4 regions of the Erwinia sorbitola genome follow, and region 1 is predicted to be linked to each of the others. Evidence: predicted binding sites of a transcription regulator. Region 1 holds the regulator's gene; each other region holds the start of a gene.

Region 1 (7,878 bases):
AGTTTAACGATATTCGTGATCTGCATAAATCTTTACTGAAATGAATATTTTCATATTTCATTCATAACGTGATCACTATCACTATTTTTGCTCTCCCTCCGCCGCTGCTTTCAGATGGCCGGCGAGTAAATAAAGGTAAAAGGCTGGCGCGTTGGTAAGTGCCTCTTTACAATCAGCGTTGTTTTTATGGTTTGTTGCACTCAGTAAGGAATCTTTCATGTTGAAACGTACGTTGACCGCGGTGGCGACTGTTCTCGCACTGTCTTCGATCTCTGCCTCCGCCATTGCTGCGAAGGGGGATACGCATGTGCTGCTGACCACCTCAGTGGGCAGTATTGAATTGGAATTAAACAACCAGAAAGCACCGGTGTCGGTGAAAAATTTTACGGATTACGTTAACAGTGGTTTTTATAACAACACTATTTTTCACCGCGTAATCCCGGGCTTTATGTTGCAGGGCGGTGGCTTCACTACCGATATGCAGCAGAAGCAGCCTAAGCCGCCGATCAAAAATGAGGCTGATAACGGCCTGCTGAATAAACGCGGTACCATCTCCATGGCACGTACCGCAGATAAGGACAGTGCTACCAGCCAGTTCTTTATCAACGTTGCCGATAATGCCTTCCTCGATCACGGTCAGCGTGATTTCGGCTATGCCGTCTTCGGTAAAGTGGTAAAAGGGATGGATGTTGCCGATAAGATCGCCCAGGTACAGACCAAAACCTTTGGCCCTTACCAGAATGTTCCGGTAACACCGGTGGTGATTCTGTCTGCTAAAGTGCTGCCATAATCTACCTGCGGGTAATTCTGTCGGGGCCGCCTGCCGGTGGCCCTGTTGTAACGGGCCCTCCATGCTACTTCTCATCGATAATTACGACTCCTTCACCTGGAATCTCTACCAGTATTTTTCCGAACTGGGAGCAGAGGTTTGTGTACGCCGCAATGATGACATCACGCTGGCGGAGATAGCCGCACTGGCACCTCAGCATCTGGTGATTTCACCCGGCCCCTGTACCCCAAATGAAGCCGGAATCTCTCTTGATGCCATCCGCTATTTCTCCGGTAAACTGCCGATTCTGGGTGTCTGTCTTGGCCATCAGGCGATAGCACAGGCCTTAGGTGCGCGTGTGATCCGCGCTCGTAAGGTGATGCATGGGAAAATCTCGGAGATTGAACATGCTGGCGTTGGGGTATTTGCCGGGCTGAATCATCCGCTGTCGGTGACCCGCTATCATTCGCTGATTGTTGAAAATGGCACCCTGCCGGCGGAATGCGAAGTGACAGCCTGGACAGTAGGTGATGATGGTCAGCCCGATGAAATAATGGGTTTTCGCCATCGAACGCTGCCGCTGGAAGGGGTGCAGTTCCACCCGGAAAGTATTCTCAGCGAACAGGGGCATCAGCTGCTGGCTAATTTTCTCAGGCGTTGATTATCATTTGCCTTTGTGTGATTTTTTATGCATATTTTATGACTATATTTTCACATCAATGAAAAGATTAAATGGCGAGGTAGTGAATGGCGGCGGAAAAAATAGCGGTAACACGTGCAACGTTCGATGAGGTGATTTTGCCTGTTTATGCACCAGCACAGTTTGTGCCGGTCAAAGGTAAAGGTAGCCGCGTGTGGGATCAGCAGGGCAAAGAGTACATTGATTTCTCCGGCGGTATTGCCGTTACTGCGCTGGGGCATTGTCATCCTGCACTGGTTGAGGCGTTGAAAACTCAGGGTGAGACGCTGTGGCACACCAGCAATGTCTTCACTAATGAGCCAGCTCTGCGCCTGGCGACCAAGCTGATTAATGCCACCTTTGCCGAGCGTGTGTTCTTTGCTAACTCCGGGGCCGAGGCTAACGAAGCGGCATTTAAACTGGCGCGTTACTACGCCACCAAACGCCACAGCCCGTTCAAAAGCAAGATTATTGCCTTCCATAATGCTTTCCATGGCCGCACGCTGTTTACGGTCTCCGTTGGCGGTCAGCCAAAATATTCCGATGGTTTTGGGCCGAAACCTGCCGATATCATCCACGTGCCGTTTAACGATCTGGCTGCGGTAAAAGCAGTCATTGACGATCACACCTGCGCCATTGTGGTTGAGCCGATTCAGGGAGAAGGGGGCGTGCTGCCCGCAACAGCTGAGTTTATGCAGGGCCTGCGTCAGCTGTGTGATGAACATAATGCGCTGCTGGTGCTGGATGAAGTGCAAAGCGGTATGGGGCGCAGCGGTAAGCTGTTTGCCTATGAACATTATGGCGTACAGCCGGATATCCTCACCACGGCGAAAGCCCTCGGCGGCGGTTTCCCGGTCAGTGCGATGCTGACCACCAATGAGATTGCCTCCGTGATGGCACCGGGAGTACACGGCACCACCTATGGCGGTAACCCGCTGGCCTGTGCGGTCGCTGAAGCGGCGCTCGATATTATTAATACGCCGGAAGTGCTGGAAGGGGTGGCGGAACGTCGTCAGCTGTTTGTTGAAGCGCTTGAGGCGCTGGATGCACGTTTCGATCTGTTCAGCGATATCCGCGGTAAAGGGCTGTTGATTGGTGCGGCGTTAAAACCACAGCATGCAGGGCGCGCGCGCGATCTTCTTAACGCGGCGGCGGAAGCTGGTGTAATGGTGCTGGTGGCAGGAACTGATGTGATGCGTTTTGCCCCTTCACTGGTGATTGAGCCGACCGATATTGCCGAGGGTATGGCGCGGTTTGCTGTGGCCGTCGAAAAAGTATTGGCATAACGGCTGCGGGTGAGCGGCCTGACCCGGGCGAGGCGTGCCTCGCCCCTGTGTGGTGTCGTATTGCCATATTGCCTGACCCGGACGAGGCGTGCCTCGCCCCTGCGTGGTGTCGTGTTGCCATATTGCCTGACCCGGGCGAGGCGTGCCTCGCCCCTACGTAGTGTCGTGTTGCCATATTGCCTGACCCGGGCGAGGCGTGCCTCGCCCCTACGTGGTGTCGTATTGCCATATTGCCTGACCCGGGCGAGGCGTGCCTCGCCCCTGCGTGGTGTCGTATTGCCATATTGCCTGACCCGGACGAGGCGTGCCTCGCCCCTGCGTGGTGTCGTGTTGCCATATTGCCTGACCCGGGCGAGGCGTGCCTCGCCCCTACGTAGTGTCGTGTTGCCATATTGCCTGACCCGGGCGAGGCGTGCCTCGCCCCTACGTGGTGTCGTATTGCCATATTGCCTGACCCGGGTGAGGCGTGCCTCGCCCCTGCGTAGTGTCGTATTGCCATATTGCCTGATCCGGACGATGCATCGGCTCTGCGTGGTGTCGTATTGCCATATTGCCGTAGGGGTCAGGCATGCCTGACCCGCATTTATTGCGATTTACGCAATTTTCGTGACAACCATTGGCCATGTTGCGGGCGCTGGCTCCACGTCAGCGATGAAATGGTGTGCATCACACTAAGATGACCAAGAATTCGCTTTATGTGTCGCTCAAGGATGGTGACCGGCCCTTGATGGAAATCCTCCGGTGCGTCCAGCACATTACTGCCTGAATCTGGCCCGTCATACTCCAGACGCTGCTGACAGCGCTGAAGTGCAATTTCGCAGGATTGCAGATAGCGCTCTGCCAGCGATGGCGTCAGCATGGTATGTTCGCGCGCCAGAATTGTCATGGCGTTGATATGCTCGACGATAAACTGACTGTGCGTAACCCAAAGCTGCATATCTGCCAGATAGCGGGAATTAAAGGCCGGTTCCTGCATTGCCTGATGTAGTGAATTAAACAGCGCATTGTGTGCCTGATTCACCCGCATCCTCTGGTAGGCCAGCTTCACCGCATCCTGTTCGTTACCCAATAACAGCTGCAATGCCTCCTGATAAGCCTCCAGCGCATCGTGAGCGTTCTGACGCATCAAACCGCTCTGCCACTGCGGCCACAGCCAGATCATGCCACCAAAGGCTATCAGGCAGCCCATTATCGTATCCATCAATCGGGGCAGCAGGAACTGGGCTCCGTTCAGCGACAGCAGTTGCAATGTGTAAACCGCAGTGACGGTGAACCCCACCGTTGCCCAGCCGTAAAACTTGCGGATAAACAGATAGCTCACCAGGGTGATCAGCAGCATCACCAGTAATATCCAGGACTCTGGCGCATGCAGGCCGAGAGTCACGGCAGCAATCGCCAGCCCGGCCAGCGTTCCCAAAGCCCTGTGCTGAATCCGTACCCGGGTTGCACTGTAGCCGTTGAGGCTGACAAACATCACTGTCATCAGTACCCAGTAAGGTTTTGGCAGGTTGAAGAACAGCGCCAGTGAACTGGCAAAGGCCAGCATCACCGCATAACGCGCGGCAGTGCGCAGGGCTGAAGATTTTAACGACAGGTAATTTTTCAACGCAGGAAGCAGCGGCAGGCGGCGCTGGCGATCGGCCATCAGGTCACGGCGGTACAGTGGACGCTGGGTACGCAGCACGCGGGCGATGCGGCTGAAGTGGTAGTAGCAGAAGTGGCCGACCGGATTATCCGGATGCTGACGGGAGATCTTCTCCAGTGCCTGAAGCTGTTTCTCCATGGTGAAACGCTCTGGAAAACGGTGGTAGAGAATGTCGTCGGCCAGCACGCGCAGGCGGGCGGCGATGGTTTGCGCATTCCAGCGGATCACCGCCTCGGCGTGGCTCTGCTCCACCAGCTTCTGCACCTCCTCCGGCTGATGCAGGCTGACCGCTATATGCTCCTGTAAATCAAGCGCCACCTGAAATGCCCGTGTCAGACGCTGGTAGTGGCTATCGCGGCTGGCCGAAAGCATATGCATCTGTTGGTAGCAGGTATTAATCAGATCGACGGCTTTTTGCTGGCGCGCCAGCAGCGGTGGCAAGGCAGTTTGCGGGTCGGTAAGCCGGGTAAGCAGGCTATATTTGGCTTCGCAATAGTCGGCAAGTTCCCGATACAGCAGGCTGAGTGTTTCACGCATCGGCTGCTCTTTCCACAGCCTGAACCAGAACCAGTTAAAAGCGCCGTACCAGACAGTGCCAAGAATATAGAGCAGCGGCGGCTGCCACATTGGCATGCGTCCGGCCAGGCTGAGGGTGAAGATAGCGGCAATCAGCGATGCGGGAAGCAGACGTGCGTGCAGCGGGCTGATCTCACCGGTGACGCCAAGCAGTAGCGCCATCACCAGCAGGATCAGCGGTAGGGGAACCCCTTCGGCACCAGCGTATTGAATCAAAAAGCTGCTGAAGGCAAACAGGCAGCCTCCGACGATCAGGCGTTTAAAGAAACGCTTGTGCGGGGTATCAAGACCAGCATTGTTACAGCAGGCAGGAACTAAAGAGAACAGCAGGCCGTTTTGCAGATGGCCGAGCATCCAGCCGATCGCCACAGGTAAACAGAGCACCAGCGTCTGCCTGAGTGCATAGTTCACTTCGGGATGATAGATGATTCTCCGCCACATGAGCCACACCAAATAAAAACGGCGCGACAGGGGGTCGCGCCGTGGGTTCAGAGCCGGTTAACGTGTGCCGTAAACAACGATGGTTTTACCATGTGCGGAGATCAGGTTCTGATCTTCCAGCATTTTCAGAATACGACCTACGGTTTCACGGGAGCAGCCGACGATCTGGCCGATCTCCTGACGGGTGATTTTAATCTGCATACCATCCGGGTGAGTCATGGCATCCGGTTGTTTCGCCAGATTCAGTAACGTCTGGGCGATGCGTCCGGTCACATCAAGGAAAGCTAAGTTACCCACTTTCTCTGAGGTGACTTGCAGGCGACGCGCCATCTGTGAAGACAGGCGCATCAGAATGTCAGGATTCACCTGAATCAACTGACGGAATTTTTTATAGGAAATTTCAGCCACTTCACAGGCTGTTTTCGCACGTACCCACGCACTACGCTCCTGCCCCTCTTCAAAGAGACCCAGTTCGCCAATAAAGTCGCCCTGGTTGAGGTAGGAGAGGATCATCTCTTTGCCTTCTTCATCCTTGATTAACACCGCTACCGATCCTTTAACGATATAGTAGAGGGTTTCCGCCTTCTCACCCTGATGAATCAGAGTGCTTTTGGATGGATATTTGTGAATATGGCAATGAGACAGGAACCATTCGAGAGTAGGGTCTGTTTGCGGTTTGCCGAGAACCATTCGCTGTTATCCTCTGTTGTAATCGTGCCTAAATATACCCTTCATCTACGAGTGACAGAGGCGTTGCCGCCGAACTGCTGCGCGAGGAGGCTGGATATACAGGGCTAAATCCCTGCCAGGCGTTGAAATAGTCAAGCGTTCCCATAGGAAATTTGTACGGGCCTCTGTTAGGAGCATGGCTCGAGCTGTCGTCCCGTTTTTACTGTGCATTCTCATGCCAGTAAAATATTGCAGCCTCGTTTGTAGCACAGCTTTACAAGACTGTCTTCTGTTGTCTCGCTTCAGCATAGTTGTAAAACGGCGGCGTTGCCGTTTTTGTTAGCGCAGCGTACTCTTTCTGCACTGGTTCAATGAGAGGATTTTGCGATGCATGCACGAGTTAAGTGGGTTGAAGGAATGACGTTTTTGGGAGAATCCTCCTCAGGCCATCAGATTCTGATGGATGGAAATGCAGGGGATAAAGCTCCCAGCCCGATGGAAATGGTGCTGATGGCGGCCGGGGGCTGTAGTGCTATCGACGTGGTGTCTATTTTGCAGAAAGGCCGTAACGATGTCGCCGACTGTGAGGTTAAACTGACGTCAGAACGCCGTGAAGAGGCTCCACGCATTTTCACCCATATCAACCTGCACTTTATTGTCAGCGGCAAGGCTCTGGGCGATAAAGCGGTATCACGTGCGGTCGATCTCTCCGCAGAGAAATATTGCTCAGTGGCGATTATGCTGGGGAAAAGCGTGGAGATCACCCACAGCTATGAAGTGATAGAGCTGACCTGATAGTGATGATTTAATCCAATCGGCGGTCTTATCAGGCCGCCCGAAACTGATGCAGCTTGCCGTGATCTTCCCCTCCCTGTTTCGATTTGTCCCCTTTGATAGCCAATTTTCTGCACATCATGCGGAACGGTAACTACCCGCATTTCACGCCACAGCGAGTGGATGACTCCAGCAGTATATTTTTCCTTGTTTTGCTTTCTTTCTTGCTGGCCTGCGGGCTGGTTAAACGAACGTCCGGGTTGTCTGGTTTGTGGTCTTAACCTTGCAACCAATCAAGGAGCACTGATGAATACTGAGAGTTTAATTCACGATGTCACATCAAAGGTACTGCAATGGCGGCGTCATATTCACGCAAACGCTGAACTCTCTTTTCATGAGCAGGGAACGGCAGATTATGTTGCCGCTGAACTGGCAAAGTTTGGCCCGTTAACCCTCACCCGGCCGACGCCAAATAGCGTGCTGGCAGAGCTTGCCGGGCCGCATGGCGACCGCTGTATTGCTTTACGTGCAGATATGGATGCCTTACCCATTGAAGAGTTGAACCAGGAGGCGTTTACCTCGCATAACCATGGGGTAATGCATGCATGTGGGCACGATTCGCATACGGCCATGCTGATGGGGGCCGCGTGGGTGCTGTGCCAGCAGCAGGAGAAGATTAACGGAAAAGTGCGCTTTATTTTTCAGCATGCAGAAGAGGTGCCGCCCGGAGGGGCCAGCGAGCTGGTGAAACTGGGCGTACTGGATGGGGTAGCGCAGATCTTTGGTTTACATGTGTTTCCAGGATTACCTACCGGAAAAGTGGCGATAAAAGAGGGGGTATTCAGCGCGGCCTGCGATAACTTCGATCTGATTATCCAGGGCAAAGGTTCTCATGCTGCGATGCCGCAGGACAGTACCGACCCGCTGGTGCTGGGGGCTGGGGTGGTGCAGGCGTTACAGCAGATTGTGTCGCGCCGGCTGGATGCCAACGATGGCGCAGTGCTGAGTGTCGCGAGTTTTATGGCTGAGGGAGGCTATA
Region 2 (7,878 bases), 1.2 Mb from region 1:
CCAGGTGACGCTGGGCGAGCGGGTGCTGGTGGCCGAGGAAGACGGTCACCGCGTTGGATTCGCCGCCGTGCTGCAAAACGATAACTTCCTGCACAGTCTGTTTATCGATCCGGCCTGGCAGGGCAGCGGCGCAGGCAGCGCGCTCCTTCAGGCAGTGCAGAAAACCTTCACCTCTACCGGTGCCCTTAAGTGCCTTGCCGAAAACGTGCAGGCGCAGAGCTTCTATAAAAAACATGGCTGGCGTGTGGTAGCAGACGGGGAGAGTGAACAGGGCGAGTATTTGCTGATGCATTACGTGCTGTAATTCTGATGACCACACTCTCTGCTCAAGACGATTACGCGTATTAAGGGCTATCTGTAGCCCTTTAAAGATGCGCTGGAAAATCATTTTTCACGCTCACCAGGGTTTGTGACATGTTGAATGTTTTCCATATTGTTGATTTGGTCGGGACGCTGGCCTTTGCCCTAAGCGGTGCCACCGCTGGGGTACGCGAAGATTATGATATTTTCGGTGTATTTGTACTGACAGCGGCAACGGCTGTTGGCGGCGGCGTGATCCGCGATATCTGCATTGCCAGCCTTCCTCCTGCCGGGCTTGTCAGTTCGGCCTATCTGTTGATTATTATTGCAGCGATGATTTGCGTAGCCTTTTTTCAGCGTCTGATCCTCTCTTTCGAGAAAGCCACGCTGTTCTTCGATGCACTTGGTCTGGGCTTTTTCGCCGCCTACGGCGCGAATAAAACCTGGGAGCACACGCAAAATATTGAACTCTCTCTGTTACTTGGCTGTATCAGTGCCGTAGGCGGCGGTAGCCTGCGCGATCTGCTAACCGGTAAACCCCCTGCCATCTTCAGCCAGGATATATACGCCAGCGCAGCGCTGGTAGGTGCCGCAATTCAACTGACAGGATCCGCCGGAATAATCCCGCAATTCTGGAGTGCCTGGTGCGCTATTATCGGCTGTACGCTGCTGCGGCTGATTTCACTAAGATATAAAATCGGCTTGCCCTCGATTAAGCACAACGGCTTATAATACCGTCATACTTTAAGCCTGCACCCCGAGTAATTTCGGGTATAAAATTAAAAGATGGACATATTCGATGACAAGCAGACCCCCTCACGAACAGGCTGGCGTAAGTTTGCGTGCGTACGACATGCTGCAATACCTCAACCGTATCGCCCGTGGCGATCGCGCATTTACCATTCAGGACATCCTGCTTAATCATCGTTGTAACGTCACACCGGATAATGACTTCACGTTGATTAACCAGCTGTTTGACGCCGGTAAAATCGATTTCGACTATTCAATGGTGGATGGGTTTCAACAGCGCCACGTCAGACCGGCGTAATGGCCGCCGCCGGATGGCGGCGGGGTAAATCAGACGGCGCGGAAGGCGATATCTTCCGGAATAACTTCACCCTGCCAGTACAGCTGTGCGGCCACCTGCGTCGCAAGCTGACGGTAAAGCGCGGTGAATTCACTCTCAGGACGACGGATAACCGTCGGCTCGCCATTATCCAGATCTTCACGCAGGCTGATATGCAGCGGCAGCTGGCTCAACAGGCGAGTATGATACTGCTCCGCCAGTTTTTCCGCGCCACCCGTGCCAAAAATAGCTTCATGATGACCACACTGGCTGCAAATATGCATGCTCATATTTTCCACCACGCCCAGCACCGGAACATTCACTTTTTCAAACATCACAATGCCTTTGCGTGCATCAATCAGCGCAATATCCTGCGGCGTGGTCACGACCACCGCTCCGGTAACCGGCACGTTTTGCGCCAGCGTAAGCTGGATATCGCCGGTTCCTGGCGGCATATCCAGCACCAGATAGTCCAGCTCCGGCCATAATGTCTCGTTCAGCAGCTGCATCAGCGCCTTACTCGCCATCGGCCCGCGCCACACCATGGCGTTATCTTCGGTCACCAGATAGCCAATGGAGTTGGTCGCCAGGCCGTGTGCCATAATCGGCGCCATATGGGTACCATCAGGCGAAGTCGGACGCTGATCCTCGGTGCCGAGCATATCGGGGATTGAGGGGCCATAAATATCCGCATCCAGCAGGCCGACCTTCGCTCCTTCAGCCGCGAGCGCCAGCGCCAGATTCACCGCCGTTGTCGATTTGCCCACCCCGCCCTTGCCCGAGCTGACGGCAATAATATTCTTCACGCCGTTAACGCCTGGACGATTCTTCACCCGTTGCAGCGTCGCCACGTTCAGCGTTAAACGCCAGGAGATCGCTACCGCCCCGGTGAGACGCAGCAGTTCAGCACTCACCGCCTCTTTTAACGCCTCAAACGGCCCCTGCCAGACAAACGGCATCGTCAGTTCGATATGCAGGGTATTATCCAGCAACGCACAGTGGCGCAGCGCCTTCAGTGCCGTAAGATTGTGTTGCAGTGTGGGATGTTCAAAGGTGGTCAGCACGCCCATGACGATAGCGCGCAGCGCTTCAGGGGAGTGTGCTCCCTGGGATTGTGAATTCATCTGGTTTCCTTGATACTGTGCTTCTGGATCGATGCAATAAGCATATCAGATCTGCTCATGGCTGACTCAGCTGGTGGGGAAAAACCACTGTGAGTTGAACCCCTTGTTTACGCAGGGTCAGCCAATCGGTTACCATCTAAAGCCCTTTTTTAACAGGTATGAGCTAAGTCTCGCTATGACTCAAGTCGCAAAAAAAATTTTGGTAACGTGCGCACTGCCGTACGCTAACGGTTCCATTCATCTCGGCCACATGCTCGAGCATATCCAGGCAGATATTTGGGTTCGTTACCAACGAATGCGCGGCAACCAGGTTTACTTCATCTGTGCCGATGACGCACACGGCACCCCGATCATGCTGAAAGCACAGCAGATGGGCATCGCGCCGGAGCAGATGATTGCTGATATGAGTCAGGAACATCAGACCGATTTTGCCGGTTTTGATATCAGCTATGACAACTATCACTCGACGCACAGCGAAGAGAACCGCGAGCTGTCGGAGCTGATCTATACCCGTCTGAAAGAGAACGGTTTTATCAAGAACCGCACTATCTCTCAGCTTTACGACCCGGAAAAAGGCATGTTCCTGCCCGATCGCTTCGTTAAAGGCACCTGCCCGAAATGTAAGGCACCGGATCAGTATGGCGATAACTGCGAAGTCTGTTCAGCTACTTACAGCCCAACTGAACTGATTAATCCTAAGTCAGTGGTCTCTGGCGCTACGCCTGTCATGCGTGATTCCGAGCACTTCTTCTTTGATCTGCCGGAATTCAGCGCCATGTTGCAGGCCTGGACGCGCTCAGGTGCGCTGCAGGAGCAGGTGGCGAACAAAATGCAAGAGTGGTTCGAATCCGGCTTGCAGCAGTGGGATATCTCACGCGATGCACCATATTTCGGCTTTGAAATTCCTGGTGCCCCGGGTAAATATTTCTACGTCTGGCTGGATGCACCAATCGGCTATATGGGCTCGTTTAAGAACCTGTGCGACAAACGTGGTGATATCGACTTTGACGCCTTCTGGCAGAAAGATTCCGATGCCGATCTTTATCACTTTATCGGCAAAGATATTGTCTACTTCCACAGCCTGTTCTGGCCGGCGATGCTGGAAGGCAGCAACTTCCGTAAGCCAACTAACCTGTTTGTACATGGTTATGTCACGGTTAACGGTGCGAAAATGTCTAAGTCGCGCGGCACCTTTATCAAGGCCAGCACCTGGCTGCAACATCTGGACGCCGACAGCCTGCGTTACTACTACGCGGCGAAACTCTCTTCGCGTATCGACGATATCGACCTGAATCTGGAAGATTTCGTGCAGCGTGTTAATGCCGACATCGTTAATAAAGTGGTTAACCTGGCCTCGCGTAACGCTGGTTTTATCACTAAACGCTTTAACGGTCAGCTTTCTGCTGAACTGGCAGACCCGGCGCTGTATAAGACCTTTACTGATGCATCTGCCAGCATTGGTGAAGCCTGGGCAAGCCGTGAGTTCAGCCGTGCGGTGCGCGAGATTATGGCACTGGCCGACGTCGCCAACCGCTATGTTGACGAGCAGGCACCGTGGGTGGTGGCGAAGCAGGAAGGCCGTGACGCCGAGCTGCAGGCCATCTGCTCAATGGGTATCAATATGTTCCGCGTACTGATGACCTGGCTGAAGCCGGTACTGCCGTCGCTGACCGCCCGTACTGAAGCCTTCCTCAATCAGGAACTGAGCTGGGATGGCATTCAGCAGCCGCTGCTTAACCACAGTATTTCGCCATTTAAAGCACTATATGGTCGAATTGAGATGGATAAAGTTAACGGCCTGATTGAAGCTTCGAAAGAAGATGCGGCGGCGGCGAAAGCGCCCGCTACTGGCCCACTGGCTGACGATCCGATTCAGGACACCATCAGTTTTGACGATTTCGCCAAAATCGATATGCGTATTGCGCTGATCGAAAATGCGGAGTTTGTTGAGGGTTCCGACAAGCTGCTGCGTCTTTCGCTCGATCTTGGTGGTGAAAAACGTCAGGTGTTCTCAGGCATCCGTGCAGCCTACGCCGATCCGGCGGTGCTGGTAGGCCGCCTGACGGTAATGGTGGCAAACCTTGCCCCACGTAAAATGCGTTTTGGTATTTCAGAAGGCATGGTGATGGCGGCAGGCCCTGGTGGGAAAGATATCTTCCTGCTTAGTCCGGATAGCGGTGCGCAGCCGGGCCAGCAGGTTAAGTAAACTCGCGTAGGGGTCAGACATCTCTGACCCGGGCGGGGACTCCCCCGCCCCTACGTTTTATGGGATCTATCCATGCGCAACGCTCTCCTCATTGTCTGGCAATACCTTCGTGCCTTCGTCATTATTTATCTCTGTCTCTATGCCGGGCGCGGCGTGTCTGCCCTTCTTCCTGTCTCCATTCCCGGCAGTATCCTGGGAATGCTGGCACTGTTTCTCCTGCTCTCATTACGCATCATGCCCGTTGACTGGGTTAAACCGGGCTGTAGTGTGCTGATCCGTTATATGGCGCTGCTGTTTGTGCCGATAAGCGTAGGCGTGATGAACGATGTGGATATTCTCACCGCTCAGTTTGGGCCGATTGTCATCTCCTGCGTGGTCAGTACCCTGATTGTTCTGGTCACTATCGGGCTGCTGTCGCAACACCTTAATAACCGCCATAACCGCCGCACTGGAGTTGAAGATGAGTGATATCTGGTGGTCACTGCCGCTTACCGTGCTGGTATTCCTTGCCGCACGCTGGCTGGCGACGAAAGTTAAACTGTCGATTTTCAACCCGCTGCTGATTGCCATCGTGGTGATCATTCCCATACTGCTGCTGCTGCAAATGCCCTACGCCCGCTACTTCCAGGGCAGCGCCCTGCTTAATGAACTGCTGCAACCGGCGGTGGTGGCGCTGGCCGTGCCGCTGTATGAGCAGCTTCACCAGATTCGCTCGCGCTGGAAGTCGATAATCAGCGTCTGTTTTATCGGGAGCATCACGGCGATGATTTCCGGTACCGCTATTGCGCTATGGCTGGGTGCCACGCCGGAAATTGCCGCCACTTTGCTGCCAAAGTCAGTCACCACGCCGATAGCGATGGCCATATCCGGTACGCTTGGCGGCATCCCGGCCATCAGCGCCATCTGTGTACTGCTGGCAGGTGTACTGGGTGCCGTATTCGGGCATATGCTGCTCAACCTGCTGCGCGTACGCAGTAAATCTGCCCGCGGGCTGGCAATTGGTAACGCATCACATGCCCTCGGTACTGCCCGCGCTGCTGAGGTCGATTATCAGGAAGGCGCGTTCAGCTCGCTGGCGCTGGTGCTGTGCGGGATTATCACCTCGTTAATGGCACCCTTTATATTTCCATTACTGATGGCTCTCTGGGGTTAAAAGTTGCGATAAGTCTCGCATTTTGCTAATCAATTTCATTTATTACATTGATAGCGAGATTTAGATCACATATAACTGGCTGCCGGCCCACTAACATGGGTTGTATCAAGCGAAAGAGGCTCCATCATGCACCCACGTTATTCACTGGCATTTGCCACGCTGCCCACCCTGTTACAGAGCGCCATTCAGCCGATTTTGGCCGCTGACGATTTCGCCGGATTTATTACGGCACCACAGGCCAGCAAAATAAAAAAACATTGCGGATTGACTGACAGCGAGCTGGCATTTGCTCTGCTGCCGCTGGCGGCGGCCTGTGCTGTCGCGCCCCTGTCTGATTTTAAAGTGGGCGCCATCGCCCGCGGCAAAAGCGGAACGCTGTGGTTTGGTGCCAATATGGAGTTTACCGGTACCACGATGCAGCAGACTGTCCACGCGGAACAGAGCGCGGTCACCCATGCCTGGCTCCGGGGCGAGCAGGCACTGGAATGCATCACCGTTAACTACACGCCATGCGGCCACTGCCGACAGTTTATGAATGAGCTGAACAGCGGCAGCGAGTTAACCATTGAGCTGCCAGGCCGTACAGCGGCCACGCTCGGTGATTATCTGCCGGACTCTTTCGGGCCACGCGATCTGGCGATCAGCACCCTGCTGATGGACGATATCGATCACGGTTTCACCCTCTCCGGCGATGCGCTGGAGCAGGCCGCCATCGCCGCTGCCAGCCACAGCCACGCCCCCTACAGTAAAGCGTGGAGTGGCGTAGCGCTGCAAACTACCCAGGGGGCTATTTTTGCCGGGCGCTATGCGGAAAACGCCGCATTTAATCCGAGCCTGCCTCCGCTTCAGGGCGCACTGAATCTGCTCAGTCTTAGTGGATTCAGCCTGAATGATATCCAGCGCGCCGTGCTGGCCGAAGCTCCGGATGCCACGCTGAGTCAGCAAAGTGCCACCTCAGCCACGCTGGCAGCCCTTGGATGTAACCGTTTCACCACGGTTTCTCTGATTAAAGCGTAACAAAGTCTTTGTAGTTAGAGAAAGATCGCAGCTTTTGTTATTGCGTGTTAACAAAAGCTGTACTTTCAGATGAATTATTTTAGGATTGGCCCCACGACCCCCGCTCCTAAAATAGAGTATGAATTGCATGGAACTCGAATACGAAAGTAAACGACCGCTTTACATCCCTTATGCTGGCCCGATTTTGCTGGAATTCCCCCTTCTGAATAAAGGTAGTGCCTTCTCCATTGAAGAACGTAACGACTTCAATCTGAATGGCCTGTTGCCTGAAACTGTCGAAACTATTGAAGAGCAGGCAACACGCGCGTGGCGACAGTTCCAGGACTTCAAAAACAATAACGATAAACACGTCTATCTGCGCAATATTCAGGACACCAACGAAACCCTGTTCTATCGGCTGCTCGACAATCATCTGGAAGAGATGATGCCGATTATCTACACCCCAACGGTGGGTGCCGCCTGTGAGCACTTCTCTGAGATCTATCGTCGCGCTCGCGGCCTGTTTATCTCTTACCCTAATCGCGCCAACATCGAAGATATGTTGCAGAACGCCACCAAGCAGAATGTAAAGGTGATCGTGGTCACCGACGGTGAGCGTATTCTTGGCCTGGGCGACCAGGGCATCGGCGGTATGGGGATCCCCATTGGTAAACTGTCGCTCTACACCGCCTGCGGCGGTATCAGCCCGGCCTATACCCTGCCGGTAGTGCTGGATGTTGGTACCAATAACCAGCAGTTGCTAAATGACCCGCTCTATATGGGCTGGCGTCATCCGCGCATAACCGGCGAAGAGTACAACAGCTTCGTGAATGATTTTATCCACGCGGTGAAGAGTCGCTGGCCAAATGTGCTGTTGCAGTTTGAGGATTTTGCCCAGAAAAATGCGATGCCATTGCTGGAGCGCTACCGCGATGAAGTTTGCTGCTTTAACGATGATATTCAGGGCACTGCGGCGGTAACGCTGGGTACGCTGATTGCTGCCAGTCGCGCGGCAGGCAGCAAGCTGTGTGAA
Region 3 (7,878 bases), 1.7 Mb from region 1:
TTGCTATTGGTGTGCTGCTGTTTGCATTTATAGCGTTGCAGCGTTTGCTGACGGTAATGTGGGATCGCCAGCAAAATGCGCCGGTTAAGCGGTTGCTTTAAAGAATCTGTTCTTCACAGGGCAAGGCATGCGGTCGGTTTGTACCCATGCCTTATCCGCAGCAAAAGAGTTACTCTGATCTCCTTGCATAAAAAAGGCCGGCCTTCTGGCCGACCCGTCAACATATAACCAAAGCTCCGGAATAATTAACGCTGATTTAAGCGGTAGTACGCCTCATTCCAGCGCAGCGCATCGCGGAAACCGTGCAGCGTCGTCTCTTCATCAATCACCAGCACTTCAATACCGGTCAACTCAGCGTATAAACGCATATCTTCTACCGTCAGCGCCTGGCTGAAGACCGTATGGTGCGCACCGCCACCAAGAATCCATGCTTCTGAGGCTGTCGCCAGCGAAGGCTGTGCACGCCACAGAGCACGCGCTACCGGCAGTTTAGGCAGCGCCTGAGGCTGCTCAATGGCATCCACGACATTGACCAGCAGACGGAAGCGATCGCCCATATCAATGACGCTGGCATTGACGGCTCGTCCGGCAGGAGCGGAGAAGATCAGACGGGCCGGATCGGCCTTGCCGCCAATGCCCAGCGGCTGTACATCCAGCAGTGGTTTGGCTTCGCGCGCAATAGAAGGGCACACTTCCAGCATATGAGAACCCAGCACCAGATCGTTGCCTGGTGCAAAGTGATAGGTGTAATCCTCCATAAACGAGGTGCCGCCGGCTACATTGCCCGCCATCACTTTGAACACATGCAACAGCGCTGCCGTTTTCCAGTCACCTTCACCAGCGAACCCGTAACCCTGCTGCATCAGGCGCTGTACTGCCAGACCCGGCAGCTGCGTCATACCGTGCAGCGTCTGGAAATTGGTGGTGAAAGCGCGGCAGCCTTCGCCATCGAGGAAGCGTTTGATACCCAGTTCAATGCGTGCGGCGTCCAGTACGTTCTGGCGTTTATCACCATTGACTGCGGCGGCTGCGCTAAACTCGTAGCTGCTTTCATACTCATCAACCAGCGCGTTTACGTCGCCGTCGCTGACCTGATTAATCACCTCAACAAGATCGCCCACGCCCCAGCCGTTGACCGCATAGCCAAACTGGATTTGAGCCGCGACTTTGTCACCCTCGGTCACTGCCACTTCACGCATATTATCGCCAAAACGGGCTACTTTAAGCTGCTGACTGGCCTGAAGGGCTGCCGCGCCGCGCATCCACTGAGCGATGCGCTGCTGTGAACGCTCATCCTGCCAGTGCCCGGTCACTACCTGATGCGGCAGACGCATACGTGCGCCGATAAAACCAAACTCACGGCCGCCGTGGGCGGTCTGGTTGAGGTTCATAAAGTCCATATCCATGGTATCCCACGGAATTTCCGCGTTGAACTGGGTATGGAACTGCAACAGAGGTTTATTCAGAATCGACAGGCCGCCAATCCACATCTTCGCCGGGGAAAAGGTATGCAGCCAGGTGACAATCCCCAGACAGCTCTGATCGTGATTGGCCTCACGGCACAGTGACAGGGCCTCATCTGGCGTTTTCACCAGCGGCTTGAGCTGTAAGGAGAAGGGCAGCTTACCCGCCCGGTTTAATCCATCCACTACCTGCTGTCCATGCTGCTCCACCTGACGCAGGGTTTCCGCACCGTACAGATGCTGGGTACCAATCACAAACCATACGCTGTGGGTATTTAACTGTGTCATAAAACGGTTCCTTAGCTGACTAATGAAGGTTGTGGAGCAAACTGCGGTTCCGCCAGTTCACACCATTGAAGATAACGCTGATAAAGCTGCTGGAAGCGGGCGACGCGGGCAGGATCTGGCTGCAAGGTCTGCGCCAGCGGGCTGGCCATTTGCGCCTGGGCTGACGGAATATCGTCGTAGACCCCGGCCGCCACGGCGGCAAAGATTGCCGCACCCAGCGCACAGCACTCATCGGAGGCGACAATATCCAGCGGACGATTCATCACATCGCAGCACACCTGCATAATCGTCGGCGATTTACGCGCAATCCCACCCAGCGCCAGAATCTGCTGCACCGGAATATCCTGCTGTTCGAAACACTCCATAATCGCGCGTGCGCCGAAGGCAGTGGCGGCAATAAAACCGCCAAACAGCGTCGGGGCATCGGTGCCGAGATTCAGATCGGTAATCACACCTTTCAGGCGCTGGTTGGCAAATGGTGTACGCCGGCCGTTGAACCAGTCGAGCACCACTGGCAGATGATCAAGCTGCGGATCGGCAGCCCAGGCAGCGGTCAGCTGTTCCAGCAGGCTGTGCTGTATCTGCTCCAGCTGAGGCTCAAGCTGCGGATGCAGCAGGGCAGCCTGCGCCAGCGGCCAGTTCAGCAGACGGCCAAACCAGGCGTACATATCACCAAAGGCTGACTGTCCGGCCTCCAGGCCAATCATTCCCGGCACCACACTGCCGTCCACCTGTCCGCATATCCCCTTAATCGCCCGGTCGGCCACGCGATCCGCATCGGCAATCAGAATGTCGCAGGTCGAGGTACCGATGACCTTCACTAAGGTATAGGGCTGCGCACCTGCGCCAACGGCACCCATATGGCAGTCGAAGGCACCGCCGGAAAGCGTCACTTTGCCGGGCAGACCCAGGCGTTCAGCCCACTCCGCACTGAGCTGACCCACTGGCACATCTGCGGTCCAGGTGTCGGTAAACATCGGATGATCAAGATCGGACGTCAGCAGGGGATCAAGCGCATTCAGGAACTGCGCCTCAGGTAAGCCCTGCCACAGAGGATGCCAGAGAGATTTATGACCTGCTGCACAGCGGCCACGTCTCAGGTCAGCCGGGGCGGTGGTGCCGCTTAACAGCGCAGGCACCCAGTCGCACAGCTCCACCCAGGAGACGGCAGCTTCACGTACCGCAGCATCGTTACGGCTGATATGCAGGATCTTGGCCCAGAACCACTCGGAGGAGTAAATACCGCCAATAAAGCGTGAATAGTCCTGAAACTCACCGCTGTGGCAGAGCCGGGTAATGGCTTCAGCTTCTTCAATGGCGGTGTGATCTTTCCACAGCACAAACATCGCGTTCGGATTGTCGGCAAACTCCGGGCGCAGGGCCAGCACGCGACCTTCACGGTCGATGGGGGCCGGGGTGGAGCCGGTGGAGTCCACGCCAATACCGACGACGTTAAGCCGCTGCTCTGGCGTCAGCTGAGTGACAACGTCACGAATAGCCTGTTCCAGAGCATCGATATAGTCTTGTGGATGGTGACGAAACTGGTTGTTTGCCGGGTTACAGAAGCGGCCAGCCTTCCAGCGCGGATAGGCTACCACCTGCTTGTGAAGCTCGCGCCCGGTGGCGCACTCCACCGCCAGTGCCCGTACCGAGTCACTGCCGAAATCCAGTCCGAGGGTAATCGCACCCTTATGCATAGTTGTTCTCCGTTATATTCAGAACAGGCTTTTTTAATGTTCCTCTATCCTGGAAACATGGCGGGGAATCGGTTAGGTGCGGCTGGCTGCAAATATGCACTTTTCTGTCATGGAGGGCGGTATTGTGATGGGCTTCAAATGTTGCTCATCGGTTAAATTGGCTGAAAAGATGGACAAAACGACTGTAATTTCAGGGTGTGATAGCGCTCTACATATTTCAGTTTACTTGCGGGTAAAACTAGCGCACTACCGCCGCTGGCCCAAAGTTAGTGTGCAGGTAAGGTATTGTTTAACTGATTTTAATTTTTTCAACAGCCGATTGTTACCGTTTACACAATCCCGCCCAAGGCGGGCACTGAGCCGGAGAGCCTCATGCACAAATTCACTAAAGCGCTGGCCGCGATTGGCCTCGCAGCCGTTATGTCACAATCCGCTATGGCGGAGTCAATGAAACTGGGTTTTTTGGTAAAACAGCCGGAAGAGCCATGGTTCCAGACTGAATGGAAATTTGCCGACAAAGCCGGTAAGGATCTCGGTTTTGAAGTGATTAAAATCGCGGTGCCGGATGGTGAGAAAACCCTGAATGCCATCGACAGTCTTGCCGCCAGTGGAGCGAAAGGGTTTGTTATCTGTACCCCCGATCCGAAACTGGGTTCAGCGATCGTCGCTAAAGCACGCAGCTACGGTCTGAAAGTGATTGCTGTAGACGATCAGTTCGTTACTGCCAAAGGTAAGCCGATGGACACCGTGCCGCTGGTGATGATGGCCGCCACTAAAATTGGCGAACGTCAGGGGCAGGAGCTGTACAAAGAGATGCAGAAACGCGGCTGGGATGTAAAAGACACGGCCGTGATGGCGATTACTGCTAACGAGCTTGATACCGCCCGCCGTCGTACCGGTGGCTCCATCGATGCACTGAAAGCCGCCGGATTCCCGGAAAAACAGATCTATCAGATCCCAACAAAATCTAACGATATCCCCGGTGCTTTTGACGCCGGTAACTCCCTGCTGGTTCAGCATCCTGAAGTGAAAAACTGGCTGATTGTGGGCATGAACGACAACACCGTTCTCGGTGGTGTCCGTGCAACGGAAGGTCAGGGCTTTAAAGCACCAAACGTCATTGGTATTGGCATTAATGGTGTGGATGCGGTCAGCGAGCTGTCAAAAGGCCAGGCGACAGGTTTCTATGGTTCGCTGCTGCCAAGCCCGGATGTACACGGTTATCGCAGTATTCAGATGCTGCATGACTGGGTAACCAAAGATATTGAGCCTGCGAAATTTACGGAAGTTACCGATGTGGTGCTGATCACCCGCGACAATTTCAAAACCGAGCTGGCGAAAAAAGGTCTGAAGTAATCTCTGGCAGCGGGTCGGGCATGCCCGACCCCTACAGAAATCGTCACATGTTGTGTTCGGTTATACCCAGGGGCGAGGCACGCTTCGTCCGGAATGACATCACGGTTATACCCAGGGGCGAGGCACGCTTCGTCCGGAATGACATAACGGTTGTACGTAGGGGCGAGGCACGCTTCGTCCGGAATGACATAACGGTTGTACGTAGGGGCGAGGCACGCCTCGCCCGAAACCTGGAGAAATCATGAGTCAGCAACCTCCATATCTCAGTTTTCACGGCATCAGCAAAACTTTTCCGGGCGTGAAAGCGTTGCAGGACATCAGTTTTGACTGTTATGCCGGGGAAGTGCACGCCCTGATGGGTGAAAACGGCGCGGGAAAATCGACGCTGTTAAAAATTCTCAGCGGCAGCTATCAGGCCAGCGGTGGAGAAATCCGCATCAAGGGTCAGCCGGTGAATTTCCAGAACACCACCGATGCGCTGAACGCCGGGGTGGCGATTATTTATCAGGAATTACATCTGGTGCCGGAAATGTCGGTGGCGGAAAACATCTTTTTAGGTCAGCTGCCGCAGCGCGGTGGGCTGGTGAACCGCTCGCGCCTGCGCTCTGAGGCTGCGCGTCAGCTCAATACTCTGGGTATGGATATTGACCCGGATATGCCGTTGAAATATCTCTCACTCGGCCAGTGGCAGATGGTGGAGATCGCCAAGGCGTTAACACGTAACGCGCAGGTTATCGCTTTCGATGAACCAACCAGCTCACTCTCAGCGCGCGAGATAGACCAGCTGTTCCGCGTCATACGCCAGCTGCGTGCTGACGGCCGTGTGGTGCTCTACGTCTCTCACCGTATGGAGGAAATTTTTGCCCTCAGCGATGCCATCACGGTGTTTAAAGATGGTCGTTACGTGCGCACCTTTACCGATATGGCCACCACCGGAAACGATGAACTGGTGCAGGCGATGGTCGGGCGTGAAATTGGTGATATCTATGGCTACCGGCCGCGCGTTCAGGGTGAAGTCAGGCTACAGCTGAACAACGTTCATGCTAAAGGCGTGCGCAGCCCGGTGTCATTTAGCGTGCGTGCAGGTGAAATTGTCGGGCTGTTTGGCCTGGTAGGGGCCGGTCGTAGTGAACTGATGAAAGGATTGTTTGGTGCCACGCGGCTGACCAGCGGTGAGCTGTGGCTGGATGGCAAAATGCTTAACATCAGGGAGCCGATTGAAGCGATTCGCGCGGGCATTATGCTCTGCCCGGAAGATCGCAAGGCCGACGGCATTATCCCGGTGCATTCGGTACGCGACAATATCAACATCAGCGCCAGACGTAACAACCTCACGGCGGGCTGCCTGATCGACAAACGCTGGGAAGCCAGCAACGCCGGAATACATATTCGTTCACTGAATATCAAAACCCCCTCGGCAGATCAGCTGATTATGAACCTTTCAGGTGGCAATCAGCAAAAGGCGATCCTCGGTCGCTGGCTGTCAGAGGAGATGAAAGTGATCCTGCTGGATGAACCAACGCGTGGAATCGACGTTGGCGCAAAAAACGAAATTTATCAGCTGATTTACGCGCTGGCAGATCAGGGGATCGCGGTGCTGTTCGCCTCCAGCGACCTGCCGGAAGTGATGGGGCTGGCTGACAGAATTCTGGTGATGCGCGAAGGTGAAATCGCCGGAGAACTGGATCATAACGACGCCACGGAAGCGCTGACGCTGAGTCTGGCGATGCCAAAAACCGCCAAACCAGCCACATCCGTGGCCTGAAGAATATGCAGGAGAAACCTATGTCAACGACCTCATCCGTTACACCCGCAGCGCCATCGCGCTTCAGTCTGAGCCGCATCTGGGACAATTTCGGGATGCTGGTGGTATTTGCCGCGCTGTTTATTGCCTGTACGGTCTTTGTGCCGAACTTTGGCTCACTGATCAATATGAAAGGTCTTGGTCTGGCGATGTCGATGTCCGGCATGGTGGCCTGTGGGATGTTGTTCTGCCTGGCCTCCGGCGATTTCGACCTGTCGGTAGCCTCAGTAATTGCCTGCGCCGGGGTGGTCTGCGCGGTGGTGATCAATATGACCGAAAGTCTGTGGATCGGTGTCGCCGCCGGACTGCTGCTCGGCGTTGCCTGCGGCCTGGTAAACGGTTTTGTCATTGCTAAACTGAAAATTAATGCGTTGATTACCACGCTGGCAACCATGCAGATTGTGCGCGGACTGGCCTATATCTTTTCTGACGGTAAAGCGGTCGGCATTGAAGATGAGCGCTTTTTTGCTCTCGGTTACGCCAGCTGGCTGGGTATTCCGGCACCGGTATGGCTGACGATTATAACTCTGGCGCTGTTTGCGTTTCTGCTGAACAAAACCACCTTTGGTCGTAACACGCTGGCAATTGGCGGCAATGAAGAGGCGGCGCGTCTGGCCGGTGTTCCGGTGGTGCGTACCCGTATCATTATCTTTATTCTTTCCGGACTGGTATCAGCGGCGGCGGGGATTATTCTGGCATCGCGTATGACCAGCGGCCAGCCGATGACCTCACTGGGCTATGAGCTGATTGTTATCTCAGCCTGTGTACTCGGGGGCGTCTCTTTGAAGGGGGGCATCGGTAAAATCTCCTATGTGATCGCCGGGGTACTGATTCTAGGAACGGTGGAAAATGCGATGAATTTACTCAATATATCGCCTTTCTCACAGTACGTAGTACGTGGTCTGATATTGTTAGCGGCGGTAATTTTCGACCGTTACAAACAAAAAGCGAAAGCGGTCTGACAGGAGGCGTTATGTATCATCGTCTGGCGCCGGTGGCGCAATCCAACCCATTGCTTCCCGGCTATCCGTTTAGCGCCTGGCTGGTGGCGGGACTGACGCCAATAAATGCGGCGGGGCCGCTCGATTTCTTTATCGATCGCCCGCACGGCATGAAAGGCTACATTCTCAACCTGACCATCAAAGGGCGCGGGCGGGTATTTGACGGTGAGGCAGCCTTTGATTGTGAACCCGGCGATTTGCTGCTGTTTCAGCCAAAAACCCCACACTATTACGGGCGGCTGCCGGAGAGTGACTGCTGGTATCATCGC
Region 4 (7,878 bases), 1.6 Mb from region 1:
CGGAACTAGCACAACGTATTGCCAACCGCCTTTACACCAGCCTGGGCGACGCCGCCGTCGGTCGTTTCAGCGATGGTGAAGTGAGCGTACAAATTAACGAAAATGTACGCGGTGGTGATATTTTCATCATCCAGTCCACCTGTGCCCCGACCAATGATAACCTGATGGAACTGGTTGTTATGGTTGACGCCCTGCGTCGCGCTTCCGCTGGTCGTATTACTGCGGTTATCCCTTACTTTGGCTATGCTCGCCAGGATCGCCGTGTGCGCTCTGCCCGTGTGCCGATCACAGCTAAAGTCGTTGCCGATTTTCTCTCCAGCGTTGGTGTTGACCGCGTTCTGACTGTGGATCTGCATGCTGAACAGATTCAGGGCTTCTTTGACGTCCCGGTTGATAACGTATTTGGTAGCCCGATTCTGCTTGAAGATATGCTGCAAATTGGCCTGGTAAACCCGATTGTGGTCTCCCCGGACATTGGTGGTGTAGTTCGCGCACGAGCTATTGCTAAACTGCTGAACGACACCGATATGGCCATTATCGACAAGCGCCGCCCGCGTGCCAACGTCTCTCAGGTGATGCATATCATCGGTGATGTTGCTGGCCGTGACTGCGTGCTGGTCGATGATATGATCGATACCGGTGGCACTCTGTGTAAAGCAGCGGAAGCGCTGAAAGAACGTGGAGCTAAACGCGTATTTGCCTACGCTACTCACCCTATCTTCTCCGGCAACGCGGTCGAAAACCTGCGTAACTCGGTGATTGATGAGGTGGTAGTGTGCGATACCATTCCACTGCCGGAAGAAATTAAAGCGCTGCCAAACGTGCGTACCCTGACCCTGTCAGGCATGCTGGCTGAAGCGATCCGTCGCATCAGCAACGAAGAATCTATTTCTGCGATGTTTGAGCACTAATCCGGGCCTGACTGGAGAACAATCGTTGCCTGCACCCAGGCATCGATGATTTTCCCGCTAACCCGCAGAAAAGGGACAGGCTGATACCTGTCCCTTTTTATTTGCTCAGTTCAATATGCTCTGCCAGATAATCGATCAATACCCGTAGTTTGGGTAACAGATGCCGGTTTCCCGGCCACAGCAGTGAAAATTGCCCTCCCGCACTGATTTGCTCATCCAGCACGCTGCGCAACTCTCCTTTTTCCAGATACTCCTTTACGGCAAAATCAGGCACGTAGATCACCCCAAGTCCGCGACGTGCGGCAGAAATCTGCGCTTCCAGATTGTTAAACACCAGCGGCCCGGTCAGGGAGAGCGGACGTGCCTGATGGCTGGTGTCAAACTGCCATGGCTGGATCTGGCCACTTCCGGAAAAACGATAGAGCAGGCAGGCGTGCTGCGCGAGATCGGCGGGTGTTTGCGGAATACCATGCTGCCGGAAATAGCCCGTTGCGCCCACGATACGGAAGCGAAATCCCCCCATCCTGCGCGCTTTCAACCGTGAATCGGCAAATTCGCCGCTGCGCAGCACTGCGTCATACCCTTCACCGATCACATCGACCAGCCGATCGTTAAAATCCAGATCCAGCTCAATCTCCGGGTAACGGGCGGTAAACCCTGGCAGCAGCGGCAGCAGCAGCCGGTAACCAATCGCCGGAAAACTCAGACGCAGTCGCCCGCGAGGCGCGGCCATCAGCCTCGAAAGCTCCTCTTCTGCCTCTTCCAGCTCTGCCACAATGCGCTGGCTGCGTTCAAAAAATAGCAGGCCCTCTTCGGTCAGACTCAGGCTGCGCGTACTGCGATTCAAGAGGCTGACGCCGAGGCTGGCCTCCAGCCGCGCCACGCTTTTACCGATAGCCGATGCCGATACGCCAAGCCGATCTGCGGCCGCAACAAAGCTGCCAAGCTGTGCCGCTTTCACAAACGCATTTAACCCGCTTAAACTCTCTACGCTACTCATTCGAGACTTTTTGTCCTTTATCTGCGTACACATGGCCTGTTTATCGCCAACGAAAGCCAATTTATCCTGCTTTTTTACTGGAAGGAAGCGGAGAGTTAACCATGAGTACCCTGACACTGACTGCCAACAGCAGCCGCTGGAGCATCTTCGCGGTGTGCAGCGCAGCGCTGATGCTGCCCCTGAGTTTTTCAGCCGGAGTGATCGCTACCCCGGCCATTGCCCTGCAACCCGGGGGATCTCCGCTGGCTTTGAGCTGGATCACCAACGCCTTCCTGCTCAGTTTCGGCAGTCTGCTGATGGCAGCTGGCTCCCTGGCGGATCGCTATGGACGTAAACGCCTGTTTATCAGCGGAGTGAGCGTATTTACGCTGCTGTCGCTGCTGACCGGCTGGGTACCCTCCGTGGTATGGCTGGACGTGGTGCGCGCCTTACAGGGAGCTGCCGCCGCCGCTGCGCTGGCCGGAGGAGGCGCGGCGCTGGCAAATGCATTTGACGGCAGCGAACGGGCGCGTGCATTCAGCCTGCTGGGAACCAGCTTTGGTGTGGGCCTCGCTGCGGGGCCGGTGATTGCCGGTATGCTGATGGCCGTAGCAGGATGGCACAGCGTATTTCTCTGCTGCGCACTGTTCGGCGTGCTGGCGTTAGTGATTGGTATCCGCACTCTGCCTGAATCACGCAACCCCGATGCTCAGGCGCTGGACTGGGCGGGGATTTTCAGCTTCAGTATCATGCTGACGCTGTTTACCTGGGGAATGCTCGAAGTGGCCGACAGTGGCAGTAGTCTGCTGTCGACATCACTACTCACCGCATCGCTGGTAACGGCGCTGCTGTTCGTCTGGATTGAGCGCCGCAGCCCCCACCCCATGCTCGACCTCAGCCTGTTCAGGTATGGCCGTTTTGTAGGCGTACAGCTGCTGCCGGTAGCGACCTGCTACTGCTTTGTGGTGTTGCTGGTGGTACTGCCGCTACGTTTTATGGGTTTTTATGGCTATGACGCGCTGACCACCGGCCTGTTAATGCTGGCTATTTCACTACCGATGCTGATTGTTCCATCAGTTGCAGTATCCCTGACGCGGCGCTTTCATCCGGGCAGCATCAGCTGTGCAGGCCTGCTGCTGGCCGCCGCCGGAATTGGGCTGTTGAGTGTGGTAACTCCACAAAGCTCGTTGCCAGTCACACTGTTGGCGATGGTGATGATTGGCAGCGGCAGCGGTCTGCCATGGGGGTTAATGGATAATCTATCCGTCAGCGTAGTACCGCCGCAGCGTGCCGGAATGGCGACAGGTATTTTCAGTACGGTACGCGTTGCGGGAGAAGGCGTGGCGCTGGCCAGCGTCAGTACACTCTTCAGTCAGCTGCTGGTAAACCAGCTTAATACTCAAGGTGAAGCACCAGAAAGTGCCCGCCAGCTGGCAAGTTATCACCTCTCCGGCCCCCATCTGTTGCCCCTGGCAGAACAGGCATTTCAACAGCTACTGCTGGTACTGATGACCATCACGCTGCTGTGTGCCATCGCTATATGGCGCTGTCTGCTCCCGAAACGGGCGTCCGGTTTGCCGGCAAAAGATTAATTATTTTCGCGGAACGGTTCAGCTCCCCTTTTGGAGAGTATTTTTTAGTGATATTTTGCCCGGATGGCTGCTTCCAGGAATAATCCTAAATGGTACTCGACGTTTATACGCTGTTTGTCTGCGAACTGTATGTGCTGACTTTTCTCAGCGTCATCATGGTATTCGCCTGGCGTGGCGCGCAGTTCAACCGAGTGCTGGGATTTAACTGTCTCTCGCTGGTATTAAGCATTGTTGCGGTAGGCCTGAGCAGCATGCGCAGCTCAGGATTTGTATTTATGCCCATTGTGGCCGGCAATCTGCTGGTCATGTGCGCTTACGGTCTGCAACTGAACGCATTTCGAGCGCTGCGCGGTGCCCGCTGCGGCTGGTTCTGGATAGTGGGTATGGTGGTCTGGGGGATGCTGTGCCTGGCTCCCGCCTTTTATAACTCCCTGCCGCTGCGCATTCTGATGAGCTCACTGCTGTGCATTATTTATACCTCGGCGATGCTCCGGGAGCTGCATCGCGCACGCGCTCTGCTGCCGGTAACGTGGTGGCCGGCGCAGCTGCTGCTGGGCATCCACCTGGGCTTTAATCTGCTGCGCGCACTGCTGGACGGCGGCATACCCAGCCCGCTGCATGGTGCTATCGGCGGCTCGACCTTCTCTGTTTACGTTATTCTCGAATCTATTCTGGTGGTGATCGGCCTGAGCTTTACTATGATGGCGATGGTCAATGAGCGGACGCAGATTATCTATCGTCAGGCCTCACTGCTTGATCCACTCACCGGGATCTGGAATCGCCGCGCACTGTTCGAGAAAAATTCCCAGCTGAATGCTAACTGGAACTCTCTCCAGCAGCCCGTTTCGGTGATGCTGTTTGACCTTGACCACTTCAAAACCATAAACGACCAGTACGGCCACGCCAGCGGCGACCGGGTGCTCACCGATTTTTGCCAGCAGGTTACCGCCCTTCTGCCTGCAAACAGCTATTTTGCCCGTCTGGGAGGTGAGGAGTTCGCCGCAGTATTGATGTGTGGTGAAGCCGAGTGTGAGCAGATTGCCGAACGCATTCGCCTGGTGGTGGAGGATTCTTGTCCGGAGAAGGTAAAATATACGGTCAGCATCGGCGTTGCCAGCTGTCAGCCAGAGCGTGAAGATATTGACAGCTTAATGACCGCAGCAGATGAGGCGTTATATCAGGCGAAAGCGGCAGGAAGAAATCAGGTGAAAACTTTTCGCCCGCGGGACACCCCGGGAGCGGAAGAAGCGCTTGTCAGTCAGCCCCACGCAACACACCCGGCATAACCGGGTGTGCAACAGAATAAATATTAATCTTACTAACGATTCAGATGATGCTGGCTGGCACCATGGCGGCAGCGTTTTTCACCGCAGTGGCGTACCCAGTAGTAACGGTCGGCAATTTTTTCCCGGCCGCTGATGCGCGCGCCCACCAGCCATAACAGTGCGCCAATGAAAATACTAAAGATAGCACCATGCACCATAAACTGCGGTAAGTTGAGCTGTGGAAGCTGGTTCAGCACCGAATACCCCACCCCGCCGATCATCACCACCAAACCTAGTACCATCAGGGTATTACCCATCAAATGTAGATGTTTACGTTTCATTGCGTACCTCCAGTTTGTCAATAAAGGCAGACTCCTTGCCATAAGCCTCTAGTGTAGGCAATGTTTAACAAGCCTGATGAGTCACCGATCACATTTATCGCTTAATCTTTGACAAAACTTTACTTTTAACAGACTGTTTTTATATAGAAAATGTATTATCACGCTGTTCAATTATTGTGATTTTCATCACAATGGCGGCAGATCTTTGAGTTCTCGCAGCCGCTTCAGTAAACTAGCCGTTTTCATCCCGCACGCTTCAGGAAAACCTACTTGTGAGCAGCATTAAACTGATTGTTGGCCTTGCCAATCCTGGCGCTGAATACGCCGCCACACGCCATAACGCTGGTGCCTGGTATGTTGACTTGCTGGCTGAACGCCATAATCAGTCGTTAAAAGAAGAGAGCAAATTTTACGGTTATACCGCGCGTCTGAATATCGGCGGCGAAGATGTGCGCCTGCTGGTTCCCACCACATTTATGAATCTGAGCGGCAAAGCCGTGGCAGCGATGGCGACCTTCTATCGCATTGCCCCCGAAGAGATTTTAGTGGCGCATGATGAGCTTGACCTGCCGCCAGGAGTGGCAAAGTTCAAGCTGGGTGGCGGTCACGGCGGTCATAACGGCCTTAAAGATATCATCAGCAAGCTGGGTAATAACCAGGAGTTCCACCGCCTGCGCATCGGCATCGGCCATCCGGGGGATCGTAATAAAGTGGTGGGATTTGTGTTAGGTAAACCGCAGGCTGCGGAACAGACACTGATTGATAACGCCGTAGATGAAGCGGTGCGCTGCACCGAGGTATGGTTAAAAGAGGATCGGCTGAAAGCCATGAATCGACTGCACAGTTACAAGGCGGGCTAAGGCGCGCTCTTTATCTGCTCATCGCTGCGGCACCACTGCCACAGCGATGCTAATGATTTTGACAGCGCTGGTCGTTACCCTGCTCCAGGCTCTCCAGCGTCAGCATCGGGCTGAAATAACCCTGCACTCCCCAGATTTTGCTACTACGCAGCGCCTCAAGGTGCCCGTCTCCGGCCACCCCTTCAACAATCACCCGGTTAGTGTACTGACGGATATGATTAATCAGCACGGTGAAAAAAGGTTTATTAACGTTTTCAAGGTAAAACTGGCGATCAAGTTTCACCGCTTCAAACATATTTGACTGCAACGCATTCAGATTGGCATCGCCAGCACCCAGGTCATCCAGCCATAAAATATTCAGCTGTTCAATCAGGGTACGCAGTAGCGGATTAGCCATACCGTCATGCAGATTAGGAAAATCTTCCGAGAGCTTAAGCCGTACAAAGGGCAGATGGCTGAGGATCTGCTGGATAAATGATGACTCAGTTACCGCACGCGCCAGCTGGAAATCAATCGCCACGCTGCACATCAGCCCATGCTGACGAAAGTAGTCGGCGTACTCTTCAATAATCAGCAGCTGATTTAACAACCGATCCTGAGGCAATAACGGGGGTAATACGGCCCCGGGCGGCCCGTTTACGGCCACCGGCTGAGGCCGGTAACCCAGATCAATGGCAATCAGCTCACCGGTGAGCGTATGAACAGGAGTACAAAAAAAGTCGTTTTTCATGCCGTCGGGCCAGTTAACGGGCGTCCTGCCAGTGTATAAAATCGTCGCACAGATAAACTATAGGAGTAAATTCTGTATTCGCCGTCGGTAAAAGACGATTTTTAGATTATCGGCAGGGCCAGCATTAGCTTTATGGTTCAGGCATCGTTGCTAGCAACTTTATAATCCGGATCATCCAGTTCATGGCTACAGAAAGGCCCCGCCTGGCGCAGCAAACTGACACAATCCTCACTGAGGTGGCGCAGACGCAGGGTTTTACCCGCTTCAAGATAGCGCGCCGTTAATTTGTCGATAGCCTCAACACCGCTGGAGTCCATCACCCGGGTGCGGGCAAAATCAATCACCACGCTGTCCGGATCCTGTTCCGGGTGGAACAGCTCCTGGAAGCTGGCGGCAGAACCAAAGAACAGCGGCCCTTCCAGACGATACGTCTTCTGACCCTCCTGCTCTGACTGCGACAGGATAGTGATGCGCGCATGCTGCCAGGCGAAAACCAGCGCAGAGATAATAACTCCACAGATAACCGCCATCGCCAGGTCGGTAAAAATGGTCACCAGCGTGACGGCCACCATAACCACCGCATCGGCTTTCGGCATCCGCTTAAGGCGACGCAGCGAACTCCACTCAAAGGTGTTAATGCACACCACAAACATAATTCCGGCCAGCGCCGCCACCGGCAGCAACGCGATGTATTGCGACAGGCTGACGACAAATAAAATCAGCAGCACCGCGCCCACCAGGTTAGATATACGCCCGCGCCCGCCAGAGGTAAAATTGATAATCGACTGGCCGATCATCGCGCAACCGGCGAAGCTGCCGAAGAAACCACAAATGGTGTTACCGATGCCCTGCGCCACGCACTCCTGATTACCTGCGCCTTTCTTTCCGCCCATTTCATCCAGCACGGCGAGGGTCAGCAGCGACTCTATCAGCCCGACCAGGGCGATCACCACCGCATAGGGCAGCACAATTTTTAACGTCTCCCAGCTTAAGGGAGCTGCGGGCAGATGAAATGAGGGCAGCGTACCGGAGATATCCGCAAGGTCACCGACGCGCTTGGTATCCAGCCCCAGACCAATAGCCAGCGCACTAATGGCAATCAGCGCCGCCAGCGAACCCGGTATCGCTTTTGTCAGCTTCGGGAACCACCAGACTATCAGCATCGCCAGCGCCACCAGCGCATACATCACCGGCCCCTGC

The links. The regulator CRP, encoded in region 1, controls carbon source genes, mostly activating them, when cyclic AMP is high. The targets are predictions, from matches to a motif close to ATGTGANNNNNNTCACAT.
Region 2: a site for CRP is predicted at 5,903-5,920, ahead of cdd (cytidine deaminase). Genes of this name have one in related genera too.
Region 3: a site for CRP is predicted at 3,571-3,588, ahead of GN242_RS09445 (arabinose ABC transporter substrate-binding protein). Genes of this name have one in related genera too.
Region 4: a site for CRP is predicted at 5,263-5,280, ahead of pth (aminoacyl-tRNA hydrolase). Genes of this name have one in related genera too.

Annotation. Positions count from the first base shown of each region.
Region 1 covers NZ_CP046509.1:377,451-385,328, forward strand. Annotated here, with positions in the region: gene ppiA (peptidylprolyl isomerase A) at 218-790, shown strand; gene GN242_RS01610 (aminodeoxychorismate synthase component II) at 852-1,430, shown strand; gene argD (bifunctional acetylornithine/succinyldiaminopimelate transaminase) at 1,517-2,734, shown strand; gene GN242_RS01620 (YccS/YhfK family putative transporter) at 3,318-5,396, opposite strand; gene crp (cAMP-activated global transcriptional regulator CRP) at 5,454-6,086, opposite strand; gene GN242_RS01630 (OsmC family protein) at 6,453-6,860, shown strand; gene GN242_RS01635 (amidohydrolase) at 7,146-7,878, shown strand, end outside.
Region 2 covers NZ_CP046509.1:1,552,370-1,560,247, reverse strand. Annotated here, with positions in the region: gene GN242_RS06945 (GNAT family N-acetyltransferase) at 1-304, shown strand, start outside; gene GN242_RS06940 (trimeric intracellular cation channel family protein) at 415-1,032, shown strand; gene GN242_RS06935 (hypothetical protein) at 1,100-1,348, shown strand; gene apbC (iron-sulfur cluster carrier protein ApbC) at 1,378-2,490, opposite strand; gene metG (methionine--tRNA ligase) at 2,615-4,696, shown strand; gene GN242_RS06920 (CidA/LrgA family protein) at 4,769-5,164, shown strand; gene GN242_RS06915 (CidB/LrgB family autolysis modulator) at 5,157-5,849, shown strand; gene cdd (cytidine deaminase) at 5,976-6,866, shown strand; gene GN242_RS06905 (NAD-dependent malic enzyme) at 6,994-7,878, shown strand, end outside.
Region 3 covers NZ_CP046509.1:2,098,670-2,106,547, forward strand. Annotated here, with positions in the region: gene yjfF (galactofuranose ABC transporter, permease protein YjfF) at 1-101, shown strand, start outside; gene araA (L-arabinose isomerase) at 246-1,751, opposite strand; gene GN242_RS09440 (ribulokinase) at 1,763-3,448, opposite strand; gene GN242_RS09445 (arabinose ABC transporter substrate-binding protein) at 3,821-4,804, shown strand; gene araG (L-arabinose ABC transporter ATP-binding protein AraG) at 5,046-6,569, shown strand; gene araH (L-arabinose ABC transporter permease AraH) at 6,590-7,570, shown strand; gene araC (arabinose operon transcriptional regulator AraC) at 7,582-7,878, shown strand, end outside.
Region 4 covers NZ_CP046509.1:1,943,718-1,951,595, reverse strand. Annotated here, with positions in the region: gene prs (ribose-phosphate diphosphokinase) at 1-911, shown strand, start outside; gene GN242_RS08730 (LysR family transcriptional regulator) at 1,009-1,911, opposite strand; gene GN242_RS08725 (MFS transporter) at 2,013-3,482, shown strand; gene GN242_RS08720 (GGDEF domain-containing protein) at 3,572-4,768, shown strand; gene ychH (stress-induced protein YchH) at 4,801-5,088, opposite strand; gene pth (aminoacyl-tRNA hydrolase) at 5,361-5,948, shown strand; gene GN242_RS08705 (EAL domain-containing protein) at 5,998-6,678, opposite strand; gene GN242_RS08700 (SulP family inorganic anion transporter) at 6,816-7,878, opposite strand, start outside.